2 linked regions of the Hydrogenophaga sp. SL48 genome follow. The protein of the gene in region 2 interacts with the protein of the main gene of each other region in a pairwise test. Links are inferred from orthologs where the notes say so. Each region holds a gene or a part of one and is shown on either strand. Other genes may lie near its edges. The genes, in order: purT and IM738_RS11330.

The links.
Region 1: the proteins of IM738_RS11330 (region 2) and purT interact in binary tests that used the Escherichia coli proteins (3 or more experiments, as listed by UniProt). The link is inferred for Hydrogenophaga sp. SL48 from one-to-one orthologs.

Annotation. Positions count from the first base shown.
Region 1 is NZ_CP063400.1:3,967,123-3,973,408, forward strand. The notes cover bases 2,395-5,328. They hold purT (formate-dependent phosphoribosylglycinamide formyltransferase), read right to left. Parts: upstream 4,508-5,328; coding sequence 3,281-4,507; downstream 2,395-3,280. Other genes in these bases: IM738_RS18775 (ABC transporter permease), read left to right, coding at 2,395-2,784; IM738_RS18780 (hypothetical protein), read right to left, coding at 2,985-3,257; asd (archaetidylserine decarboxylase), read right to left, coding at 4,530-5,328. Also shown: IM738_RS18765 (efflux RND transporter periplasmic adaptor subunit), read left to right, coding at 1-816; IM738_RS18770 (ABC transporter ATP-binding protein), read left to right, coding at 819-1,586; more of IM738_RS18775, read left to right, coding at 1,576-2,394; more of asd, read right to left, coding at 5,329-5,396; IM738_RS18795 (ATP-binding cassette domain-containing protein), read left to right, coding at 5,498-6,286. UniProt on the Escherichia coli protein: Involved in the de novo purine biosynthesis. Catalyzes the transfer of formate to 5-phospho-ribosyl-glycinamide (GAR), producing 5-phospho-ribosyl-N-formylglycinamide (FGAR). Formate is provided by PurU via hydrolysis of 10-formyl-tetrahydrofolate.
Region 2 is NZ_CP063400.1:2,385,714-2,391,990, reverse strand. What follows is about bases 1,755-4,679. They hold IM738_RS11330 (polyprenyl synthetase family protein), read left to right. Parts: upstream 1,755-2,737; coding sequence 2,738-3,622; downstream 3,623-4,679. Other genes in these bases: dxs (1-deoxy-D-xylulose-5-phosphate synthase), read left to right, coding at 3,658-4,679; xseB (exodeoxyribonuclease VII small subunit), read left to right, coding at 2,472-2,741; IM738_RS11340 (aromatic ring-hydroxylating oxygenase subunit alpha), read right to left, coding at 1,755-2,196. Outside these bases: IM738_RS11345 (DMT family transporter), read right to left, coding at 63-953; more of IM738_RS11340, read right to left, coding at 1,051-1,754; more of dxs, read left to right, coding at 4,680-5,547; IM738_RS11320 (TRAP transporter substrate-binding protein), read left to right, coding at 5,794-6,277.

The sequences.
Region 1 (6,286 bases), 1.6 Mb from region 2 along the record:
GGTGGCAAGGTGCCCTCGGCCACCGAGCTGGACACGGCCAAGGCCGCGCTGGAGCGCGCCGTGGCCAGCGAGGCCGCCGCGCGTGCCTCTGTCACCGAAGCGCGCGCCGGCCTCGCCACCACCGAAACCAACCTGTCCAAGGCCTCGATCCGCTCGCCCATCAACGGCGTGGTGCTCAGCCGCACGGTCGACCCGGGCAACGCCGTGGCCGCCTCGCTGCAGGCCGTGACGCTGTTCTCCGTGGCCGAAGACCTGACCCAGCTCAAGCTCGACGTGGCGGTGGACGAGGCCGACGTGGGCGCCGTCAAGGTGGACCAGAAAGCCACCTTCACCGTGAGCGCCTTCCCCGCGCGCCGCTACCCGGCCGTCATCAACCGCGTCGCCTTCGGCTCCACCAAGACCGACAACGTCGTCACCTACACCACCACGCTCAACGTCGACAACGGCGACCTCAGCCTGCGCCCCGGCATGACGGCGGCCGCCACCATCGTGGCCCAGGAAGCGAAAGGCGTGCTGCTGGTGCCGAACACCGCGCTGCGTTTCTCGCCCGCCAGCGGCAACGGCGCCGCAGCGGCGAACACCAGCATCCTCTCGAAGCTGATGCCTCGCCCGCCTCGCACCGCCACCAAGACCGCCGGCACCGACCGACGTGGCGGCGGACCGCGCCAGATCTGGGTGCTGCAGGACGGCCAGCCGGTGGCGAAACCCGTCAAGACCGGCATCAGCGACGGCCGCAACACCGAGGTCAGCGGCGAAGGCCTGGCCGAAGGCATGGCCGTCATCACCGAGCAACGGTCTTCTGCCACGGGTTCCTGAACATGGACACCCCGCTGATCCGCCTGCGCGGCATCACCAAGACCTACGGTGAAGGCAACACCGCCTTCCAGGCCCTCAAGGGCGTGGACCTGGACATCCAGCAGGGCGATTTCGTGGCCATCATGGGCCCCAGCGGCTCGGGCAAGTCCACCGCGATGAACACGCTGGGCTGCCTGGACGTGCCCACCACGGGCGACTACCTGTTCCGTGGCGTGCACGTGGAAGCGCTCTCGCGCGACGAACGTGCGCGCCTGCGGCGGCGCTTCTTCGGCTTCGTGTTCCAGGGCTTCCATTTGCTCGCGCGAACCTCGGCGCAGGAGAACGTAGAGCTGCCGCTGGTCTACCGCGGCGAGCCCGCGGCCTCGCGCCACAGCCTGGCCCAGCGCGCGCTGGAAAAGGTCGGTCTCAAGGGCTGGGAACACCACACGCCCGGCGAACTCTCGGGCGGGCAGCAGCAGCGCGTGGCCATCGCGCGCGCCATCGTCACAGAGCCGCAGGTGCTGTTGGCCGACGAGCCCACGGGCAACCTCGACACGCACCGCAGCCAGGAAATCATGGAACTGCTCTGGCGCCTGAACGCCGAACAGGGCATCACCGTGCTCATGGTCACGCACGAACCCGACATGGCCGCCTACGCCAAGCGCATCGTGCGTTTCGTGGACGGGGTGGTGGCGAGCGACGAGCGCAACCCGCACCCGGTGGCGCTGCAGGCCGGACCTGCCCACGCCACCGCCAGCGACTTCAGCGGGGAGGTGGGTCATGTGGCTTAACACCCTGCTGCTCGCGCTCCGCTCGATCCGCCGCAACCTGCTGCGCTCCTTCCTCACCATCCTGGGCATCGTGATCGGCGTGAGCGCGGTGATCACCATGGTCACCGTCGGCAACGGCGCCACGCTGGCGGTGCAGAACCAGATCTCGGGCCTGGGCACCAACCTGCTGCAGATCCGCCCCGGCCAGCGCATGGGCCCCGGCGGCAGCGGTGCCAGCGCCCCGGCGTTCAAGGAAAGCGACGGCGACGTGATCGCGGCCCAGGTGGCCGGCGTCGCCGCGGTGGCGCCCGAAGCGCGCAGCGGCGTCACGCTGGTGGCCAACGGCCGCAACTGGACCAGCAGCGTCATCGGCAGCACCAACGCCTGGCTCACCACCGGCAACTGGAAGCTGGCCGACGGCCGCGAGTTCTCCGACGACGAGCTGCGCGCCGGCGGCGCGGTCTGCCTGATCGGCAGCACCGTGCAGCGCGAGCTGTTCGGCAGCACCAGCGCCACCGGCGGACAGCTGCGCGTGAAGGCCATGAGCTGCGAGGTCATCGGCACGCTGCAGTCCAAGGGCCAGGGCGCCTTCGGCAACGACCAGGACGACATGGTGCTGATGCCCATCAAGACGCTGCAGCGGCGCATCACCGGGCACACGCGGGTGAACACGCTGCTGGTCTCGATGAGCGAGGGCAGCAACGCCACCAGCGTCACCGCCAGCCTCACGCAGCTGCTGCGCGAGCGGCGCAAGCTGTCCGAGACCGACGAAGACAACTTCAACGTGCTCGACACCAAGCAGCTCGCCGAAACGCTCTCGGGCACCACCAAGATCCTCACCATGCTGCTGGGCGCGGTGGCGGCCGTGAGCCTGCTGGTGGGCGGCATCGGCATCATGAACATCATGCTGGTGAGCGTGACCGAGCGCACCCGCGAGATCGGCCTGCGCCTGGCGATTGGCGCGCTGGAGCGCGAGGTGCTGCTGCAGTTCCTGATCGAGGCCGTGGTGCTGGCCGCGCTCGGCGGCCTGATCGGCATCGTGCTCGCCACCGGCGCCTCGATCGGCCTGTCGGCGCTGATGAACGTGCCCTACCAGTTCAACCTGAGCGTGAACCTGCTGAGCTTCCTGTTTTCCGCGGCCATCGGCGTGCTGTTCGGTTTCTTCCCGGCGCGGCGCGCGGCGCGGCTGAACCCGATTGACGCGCTGAGGCACGAATAGGCCCACCCCCGCGCCGCCTGCGGCGTCACCCCCTCAAGGGGGCGGCACTGGCGGCCCGGCAAAGCCGGTTCCGCGGTGCCCTGGGCCCGACTCCCCCTCCGGCGTGAAGTACCTTGTTCGAGGATGCGGTGGAACCGGCTTTGCCGGGCCACTCGCATCGCCCCCTTGAGGGGGTGACGCCGCAGGCGGCGCGGGGGTGTCTAGATCAGGGGCCCGAAGATCCAGGCCATCAGGACCAGCCACCACACAGCCCCGGCCCAGCCGACCCAGCGCGGCGGCAACCACACCAGCAAGGGCAAGGCCGCCAGCAACACCACAGTCTGACCGACCCACACCGCGTCGGAGCCAAACACGGTCACGACGCCCTGGTAGCGCGTGGAGCTGGTGTGCACCTCGGTGACGATGGCGAGGGTGCCCGCTGCGGCCAGCACCAGCGCGATGGCGGTGAACAGCAGCTTGGCCGAGGTCTTCATGCCGGCCCGCAGGTCTTGACCTCTCAGGCCGTGCGCGGCTTGACTTTGGAGGCCGCCAGCTTGGCCTGCGTGCGCGCGACCTCGACGTCCGCATCGTGCACCAGCGCCACGCCCATGCGGCGTTTCACGAAACTCTCGGGCTTGCCAAACAGGCGGATCTCGCTGTTCGGTACGCGCATCGCTTCGTCCACGCCGTCGAACACGATGCCTTTCGCTTCCACGCCACCGTAGATCACAGCGCTGGCGCCGGGGCTCTTGAGCGCGGTGCTGACCGGCAGACCGAGGATGGCGCGGGCGTGCAGCTCGAACTCGTTCTGCCACTGCGTGATCATGGTGACCATGCCGGTGTCGTGCGGGCGCGGGCTCACCTCGCTGAACCAGACCTGGTCGCCCTTGACGAACAGCTCCACACCGAACAGGCCGAGACCCGAGGGCTGGCCGTCGTGGCCCATGCCGAGATCGTCCGTCACCGCCTTGGCGATGCGGCGCGACTCGGCCAGCGCGGTCGATGTCATGGGGTGCGGCTGCCAGCTCTCCACGTAGTCGCCACTCACCTGCACGTGGCCGATGGGGTCACAGAAGTGCGTTTGAATCTGGCCGTCGGCACCGCGCGCGCGCACGGTGAGCTGCGTGATTTCGTAGTCGAAGTCGATGAAGCCTTCGACGATGATGCGGCCCGGGCCGACGCGGCCGCCCGACATCGCGTAGTCCCACGCGGTTTTCACATCGGCCGGGCCGTCGATCTTGCTCTGGCCTTTGCCCGAGCTGCTCATCACCGGCTTGACGATGCAGGGGTAGCCAATGCCACCTTCGATCGCGGCCTGCAGCTCTTCGAGCGAGTCGCAGAACTGGTAGGGGCTGGTCGGCAGGCCCAGCGTTTCGGCGGCCAGGCGGCGGATGCCCTCGCGGTCCATGGTCAGGCGGGCGGCGCGCGCGGTCGGGATCACGCGCACCACGCCGGCGGCCTCCAGTTCCTGCAACACGGGCGTGGCGATCGCCTCGATCTCGGGCACCACCAGCTGCGGTCGCTCGGCCTCGATCAGCGCTTTCAGCTGAAGCGCGTCGCGCATGGTGATGGTGCGCGCGTGGTGCGCCACCTGCTGGCCCGGCGCGTTCTCGTAGCGGTCCACCGCGATGGTCTCCACGCCCAGGCGCTGCAGGGCGATCAGCACCTCCTTGCCCAGCTCGCCGGAGCCGAGCAGCATCACGCGGGTGGCCGAAGGAGACAGCGGGGTGCCGATCATGGTCATGGAAAACCTTGAAAAAAGGGGTTCAGGGAATCATCCGGCCCATGGCCTCGCCCATGCGCACATCGCGCTCGGGCGTCCACGTCGGGTTGAAGTCAATCGTGTTTTTGGGCCAGAGCAGCACCACGGTGGAGCCCAGCAGGAAACAGCCCATTTCTTCACCGCGGCCGAGCATGCAGGGCTCGTCGTCGTAGGTCCACTCGCGCACGGCCTTCGTGCGCGGCGGGTTCACCACGCCGTGCCACACGGTGGCCATGCTGCCGACGATGGTGGCGCCCACCAGCACCTGCACGAAGGGACGGGTTTCGCCTTGGTCACCGTGCGGCACGTCGAACACGCAGACCACGCGCTCGTTGCGCGCAAACAGGCCAGGCACGCCACGCGCCGTGGTCGGATTGACTGAAAACAGCTCGCCGGGCACGTAGATCATGCGGCGCAGGCGCGCGGCGGCGGGCATGTGGATGCGGTGGTAGTCCTTGGGGCTGAGGTAGATCGTGGCGAAATTGCCGTCCTGGAACTGCGCCGCCAACCGGGCATCGCCGCCCACCAGGGCGCGCGTGCTGTAGCTGTGGCCCTTGGCCTGGAAGATCTGGTCCTTCTTGATGGCACCGAGCTGGCTGATGGCACCGTCCACCGGGCAGACCCACCCGCTGGGGGCCAGAGGCCGCACCCCGGCCTTGAGCGGCCGGGTGAAGAACTCGTTGAAGGTCGCGTAGCCCTTGGGATCGGGGTTGGCCGCATCGGCCATGTTCACGCCATAGCGGCGGATGAACCAGGGGATCACGTTGTGGACCCACCAGGTGGCGCGCGAGTGGGCACACCAGCCCGCGAACACGTTGATGGCGCGCTTGGGCAGCAGGTATTGCAGGGCAACAGCGGGAGGAACAGACACTTCGAAGCGCGCACAAGGCGGCAAAAAGACCGGCCGGTCGGGTGGCGCCCATTGTAGGGCGCGCGCCCTCAGCGCCCGAGGGGCGGCGGGGCGCGGGCACAATGCCGGCCATGCCCTCACCGCTCTTTGCATGCCAGCACCTCGTCAAGCGTTTTGGCGGGCACACCGTCGTCAACGACCTGTGTTTTGCCATCGACCCGGGCGAGTGCCTGGGCGTGATCGGACCCAACGGCGCGGGCAAGACCACCACCATCCGCATGTGCCTGGGCCTGACCGCGCCCGACGAAGGCCGAGTGAGCGCCTTCGGTCTCGACATGCCGCGCGATGCGCTCGCGATCAAGGCCCGGCTGGGTGTGGTGAGCCAGATGGACACGCTGGACCCCGACTTCAGTTGCGCCGAAAACCTGCTGGTCTATGGCCGCTACTTCGGCATGAGAGACCGCGACATCCGCGCCCGCATCCCGCAGCTGCTGGAGTTCGCCGCGCTGACCCACAAGGCCGACGCCAAACCGGGCGAACTCTCTGGCGGCATGAAGCGGCGGCTGTCGCTGGCGCGAGCACTGGTCAACGACCCGCAGCTCCTGCTGCTCGACGAACCCACCACCGGCCTGGACCCGCAGGCCCGCCACCTGATGTGGGAGCGCCTGCAGATGCTGCTGCAGCAAGGCAAGAGCATCCTGCTGACCACGCACTTCATGGACGAGGCCGAGCGCCTGTGTTCGCGCCTGCTGGTGCTGGACCACGGCCGCAAGATCGCCGAAGGCCGCCCGCGTGAACTGATCGCACAGCACCTGGAGCCCGATGTGGTGGAGGTCTACGGCAACGGCGCGACCGCGCTGGCGCAGGCGGACGCACACGCCGGCTTGCGGGCGATGGCCGCGCGCGTGGAG
Region 2 (6,277 bases):
GGCTGAGGTGGCGATCCCACCAAATGACTACACCTCCGGCCAGCCCGCAAGGGCCTCCGGATTCAGTGGTCCTCAGCGGGAGAGTTGGGGATTGCGCGGGCGCGCAACACCGTGGCGGTGATGCCGCTCACGATGATGAGCGCCATGCCGAGCCAGCCCATCAGCGGCAGCTGGTCGCCGAAGATGAGCAGGCTGTAGATGCCCGCGAACACGATGCCCGAGTACTGCAGGTTGGCCACCACCAGGGTCGCACCGCGCGAATAGGCGCGCGTCATGCACAACTGGCCGCCCAGCGCCAGCAGCCCGATGGGCAGCAGCCACAGCGCGGCCGGCCAGGTCCATGGCGTGGCGCCGACAAACACCATGCCCAGCAAACCCGCCAGCACCGCGCCGATGGAAAAATAAAACACCGTGCGGCTTTCGGGTTCGCCCGCGCGGCTGAGCGCGGTCACCTGCAGGTAGGCAAAGGCCGCGAAGATGCCCGACAGCAGCCCGACCAGCGCGCCCAGCACCTGATCCGGGTTCAGGCTCGGCCGGAGCATCATGGCCACGCCGGCAAAGCCCGCCAGCACGGCCATGAACAGCGGGCCCTGCTGCCGCAACGGGGCATCCCGGCCCTGCGTCAGCAGCGCGCCGCCGAGCAGGAAAGTGGCGATCCAGACGCTGCTCATGTAGTTGAGCGTCATGGCCGTGGCCAGGGGCAGCACGGCGATGGCGTAGAACCAGGCGGTCAGCGAAATGGTGCCGACCAGGCTGCGCCAGACGTGCATCATCGGTACCGTGGTGCGCAGCGAAACGCCACGCGCGCGGGTGAATCCATACAGGAAGATCACGCCCACCATGCCCCGGTAGGCGACGATCTCGAAGCTGTTGAAATGCACCGAGGCAAACTTGATGCAGACCCCCATGCTCGCGAAGAACAGCGAGGCGAGCAACATCCAGGCCATGCCTATCCTCCCACGCCGCCTGCGGCGTCACCCCCCAGGGGGCGCCACTGGCGGCCGGGCAAAGCCCGTTCCGCGGTGGCCTGGGGCGAATGCGCGCGGATGATCACGCCGTTCGCATCCTGCCGCGATACCACTCGTGGAAGTGCTGCATGCCGTCTTCCATCGGGCTCTGATACGGGCCGACCTCGTTGTCGCCGCGCGCGAGCAGGGCTTTGCGCCCGGCGTCCATGCGCTCTCCGATCTCGTCGTCCTCGATGCAGGTTTCCATGTAGGCCGCGCGCTGGGCTTCGACGAACTCGCGCTCGAAGACGGCGATGTCCTCGGGGTAGAAGAACTCCACCCGGTTCAGCGTCTGGTTGACACTGATCGGGTGCAGCGTGGAGACGGTGAGCACGTGCGGGTACCACTCCACCATGATGTGCGGGTAGTAGGTGAGCCAGATCGCGCCGTGCTCCGGCGCGGCGCCTTGGCGGTACTGCATCAGCTGCTGGTGCCAGCGCTGGTAGACCGGGCTGCCGGCCTTGCCCAGCAGGTTCTGTGCGCCCACGGTCTGCACCGAATACTCGGGCTTGAATTCCCATCGCAGGTCGTCGCAGGTGACGAAGCCGCCCAGACCTGGGTGGAACGGCACCACGTGGTAGTCCTCCAGATAGACCTCGATGAACGTCTTCCAGTTGTAGTTGCAGGTGTGCAGCTCGACGTGGTCGAGCACCATGCCATCGAAGCTCAGCGCGGCGCGCGGGCCCATGCCGGCGAGGTCGGTCTCGATGTCGCGGCCGTTGTCCTCGAACAGCAGGCCGTTCCACTCGCGCAGCGGGTAGCGCTTCAGATCGAGGCAGGGGTCTTGGGCGAAATGCGGCGCGCCGAGCAGAGAGCCAATGGGGTTGTTGCCGTTCTGGCCACCGCTGTAGGTCCAGCGGTGCAGCGGGCAGACGATGTGACCGCCCGAGTGCCCGCTCTGGGTCCTGTTCAGGTTGCCGCGGCCCTTCAGGATGACGGCCTGGCGGTGGCGGCAGACGTTGGACACCAGCTCCACGCCTCGGGCCGTGCGCACGAGTGCCCGGCCTTCGCCTTCGTGGGGGAGGGCGTAATAGTCGCCGAGCTCGGGCACGGCGTTGGCGTGCCCCACGTAGCGGGGTCCGCGCTGGAAGATCGTTGCCAGTTCCTGCTGGAACAGCGCCTCGTCGAAATAGCTGGAAACCGGAAGTTGGCTTTCGGCCTGCTGGAGTTGAAGACTCAAATCAGACATGAAGGTCTTGACCTAAAGACTCCCCCTATGAAGGGGCAGGGTGAAGCGCGTAGCGAGTGAACGATCGGCGCGGGAAGGGTGGAAGTGCTGCGTCCCTCCGGGCGTTGGAGGCCCGTCAGTTGAGTGAGGAAAAAAGAGCGCGGATTGTACCCCGGGGGGGTGGTCGGGCGCGCCGGTGCGGCGGGGCATGAACACGAGGGATAAAATCCGGCGACGCCGCAGCTGTGTCGCGGCGGTTTGACGGGCCGCCCCCGTGGCCCCTTCCCACCTTTTGCATGACCACTTCCCCCACTGCCAAAACCACCCGTGCCACCAACCGGCCGGCCGCGATCACCGAGGCGGCCGCCAGTTACGAGGCCGCTCTGGAGGAGCTGGAGCAACTGGTGGCGCAGCTCGATGCCGGGCAGCTGCCCCTGGACCAGTTGCTGACCCGCTACCAGCGGGGCGCCGAGTTGCTCGCTTTTTGCCGTGCCCGGCTGGATGCCGTGGAAAACCAGATCAAGGTGCTCGAAAACGGCGAAGCCAAACCCTGGGACGCGGCATGAGCGGATTCGTGGTCTGGCGTTCCGCCCAGCAGGACCGCGTGGAGCAGGCGCTGTCGTCGTGGGTCGCCGCCGACGTACCCGCTGGCCTGGGGCTGGCCATGCGCTACGCCGTGCTCGATGGTGGCAAGCGTTTGCGGCCGCTGCTGGTGCTGGCCGCTGGCGAAGCGGTGCAAGGGGATGGCGCCGCCGCGTTGCGCGCGGCCTGTGCGGTCGAGCTCATCCACGCCTACTCGCTGGTGCACGACGACATGCCCTGCATGGACAACGACGTGTTGCGCCGTGGCAAGCCCACGGTGCATGTGCGGTTTGGCGAGGCCCAGGCCCTGCTGGCCGGCGACGCCCTTCAGGCGCTGGCGTTTGAGTTGCTGGTGCCCGACGACGGTTCGATGCCGCCCGCCCTGTCGGCCGCGCTGTGCCGCCAGCTGGCCCTGGCGGCCGGCGCGACCGGCATGGCCGGTGGCCAGGCGGTGGATCTGGCCAGCGTGGGGCTGTCGCTGGACCAGGCCGCGCTGGAAGCCATGCACCGGCTCAAGACTGGTGCCTTGTTGCAGGCCAGCGTGATGATGGGCGCGGCCACCGCCCAGGTGCAGGCTGGCGTGACCCGTGAGCTGTCGGCTTACGGCGCCAGTCTCGGGCTGGCGTTCCAGGTGGTGGACGACATCCTCGACGTCACCACCGACTCCACCACCCTGGGCAAGACGGCGGGCAAAGACGCCGCCAACGACAAGCCCACGTTTGTGTCTCTGATGGGGCTGCAAAATGCCCAGGCCTACGCCGACGCGTTGCTCGACCAGGCGCACGCGGCCCTGAACCGCAGTGGCCTGGCCCACACCGACACCCTTCACGCCCTGGCCGACTGGGTTGGCCGCCGCACCAGCTGAACCCGCAACCCGCCGCAATGACCACCCCGATCGCCATGAGCAACCTGTTGGCCTCCATCGATTCGCCAGCCGACCTTCGCCGGCTCTCACGCACGCAGCTGCGTCCCTTGGCGGACGAGTTGCGCGACCACGTGCTCCAGAGCGTGTCGCGCACCGGTGGCCACCTGAGTTCCAACCTCGGCACCGTGGAGCTGACGGTGGCGCTGCACTATGTGTTCAACACGCCTGAAGACCGTCTGGTCTGGGACGTGGGCCACCAGACCTACCCGCACAAGATCCTGACCGGGCGTCGCGACCGCATGGGCTCGTTGCGTCAGCTCGGCGGCATCAGCGGCTTCCCACGCCGCGACGAAAGCGAGTACGACACCTTCGGCACCGCCCATTCGTCCACCAGCATTTCGGCGGCGCTGGGCATGGCCATGGCCGCGAAGATCAAGGGCGAGAGCCGCCACTCGGTGGCCATCATCGGCGACGGCGCCATGACCGCCGGCATGGCCTTCGAGGCGCTGAACAACGCGGGCGTGGCCGAGGGGCGGCTCCTCGTGGTCCTCAACGACAACGACATGTCGATCTCGCCGCCGGTCGGTGCGCTCAACCGTTACCTCGCGCAGCTCATGAGCGGCCAGTTCTACGCCGCGGCCAAGAACGTGGGCAAATCGGTGCTCAAGGGCGCACCGCCGCTGTTCGAGCTGGCCAAGCGCCTCGAAGAACACGCCAAGGGCATGGTGGTGCCCGCCACGCTGTTCGAGAAGTTCGGGTTCAACTACGTGGGCCCCATCGACGGCCACGACCTTGATTCGCTGATCCCCACACTGGAGAACATCCGCCATCTGCTGGACCACAACAGCGGGCCGCAGTTCCTGCACGTGGTGACCAAGAAGGGCCAAGGCTACAAGCTGGCCGAGGCCGATCCGGTGGCCTACCACGGCCCGGGCAAGTTCGACCCGGCGGTGGGCCTGGTGAAACCCGCCACTGCGCCCAAGCCGACCTTCACCCAGGTCTTTGGCCAGTGGTTGTGCGACATGGCCGCGGCCGATCCGCTGCTCGTGGGCATCACGCCGGCCATGCGGGAGGGTTCGGGCATGGTGGAGTTTCACCAGCGGTTTCCCGGGCGTTATTTCGATGTCGGCATTGCCGAACAGCACGCTGTCACGTTCGCAGCCGGCCTGGCGTGCGAGGGCATGAAGCCGGTGGTGGCGATCTACTCCACCTTCCTGCAACGGGCCTATGACCAGCTGATCCATGACGTGGCGTTGCAGAACCTGCCGATGGTGTTTGCGCTCGACCGCGCCGGGCTGGTGGGAGCCGACGGCGCCACCCACGCGGGCGCGTATGACATCGCCTACCTGCGTTGCATCCCCAACATGGCCATCGCCTGCCCATCCGATGAGGCCGAGACACGCCAGCTGCTGTCCACGGCCCACGCCCAGAACCATCCCGTGGCCGTGCGTTACCCGCGTGGCTCGGGTGTGGGCGTTGCCGTTCCGGCCAGTCTGGACGGGCTTCCCTATGGAAAAGGCGAGGTTCGCCGCCGGGGGCGCGGCCTGGCGATCCTGGCGTTCGGTACGCTGCTGCACCCCGCGCTCTCCGTGGCGGAAACGCTGGATGCCAGCGTGGCCAACATGCGCTGGGCCAAACCGCTGGATCTGGACCTGTTGCGCGAGATGGCTCGCAACCACCAGGCGCTGGTGACGGTGGAGGAGGGCTGTGTGATGGGCGGGGCCGGCAGTGCCGTGCTCGAAGCCTTGCAGGCAGAGGGGATCAACATGCCCGTGCTCCAGCTGGGCCTGTCGGACGTGTTCACCGAACACGGCGACCCCGCACGCCTGATGGCGGCAGAGGGTCTGGACGCGGCCGGCATCGAACGTTCGATCCGTGCGCGCTTTGCCGATCTCATCGGAACCGGGCTCAAGGCCGCGGCCTGACACGGCCCGTGCCGGTCCGGTGGGCGGATGTGATGTCTTTTCACGCGATCGTTGAAGCCGATTTGATCGGACACCCTGTTGGGCCCCGCAAGCTTGCAGAAGCCTGAACAACCGGGGGCGGAAGCCGGTTTTTCGAGGGAAAACCCCCACCGGTGGGGGGGGGCGCGTTCCTACAATGGCGCGGACTGTGCAAGTCCCCGACCCCCTGTGGGCGGGAGTGAAATACCAACCACGGAGTCATTCAATATGGATCGTCGTTCCCTTATCAAGCACGCAGGCATTGCCGGCGTGCTGGCCGCAGGAGCTGCACCCGCCGTTCATGCGCAGGCCGCCATTCGCTGGCGTCTCGCCTCCAGCTTCCCCAAGGCGCTGGACACCATCTACGGTGGTGCTGAAGAGTTCGCCAAGAAGGTCAATGAAATGACGGGTGGCAAGTTCACCATCTCGGTTCACGCCGGTGGCGAGCTCATGCCCGCGTTCGGCGTGGTCGATGGCGTGCAGGAAGGCACCGTGGAGTGCGCCCACACCGCGCCTTACTACTTCTTCGGCAAGGACGACACCTTTGCCCTGGACTGCGCCATTCCTTTCGGCCTCAACAGCCGCCAGATGACGGCCTGGATGTACGAAGGCAACGGCTTGAAGCTGATGCGCGAGTTCTATGGCGCTTACAACATCGTCAACTTCCCCATGGGCAACACCGGGGCCCAGATGGGCGGCTGGTATCGCAAGG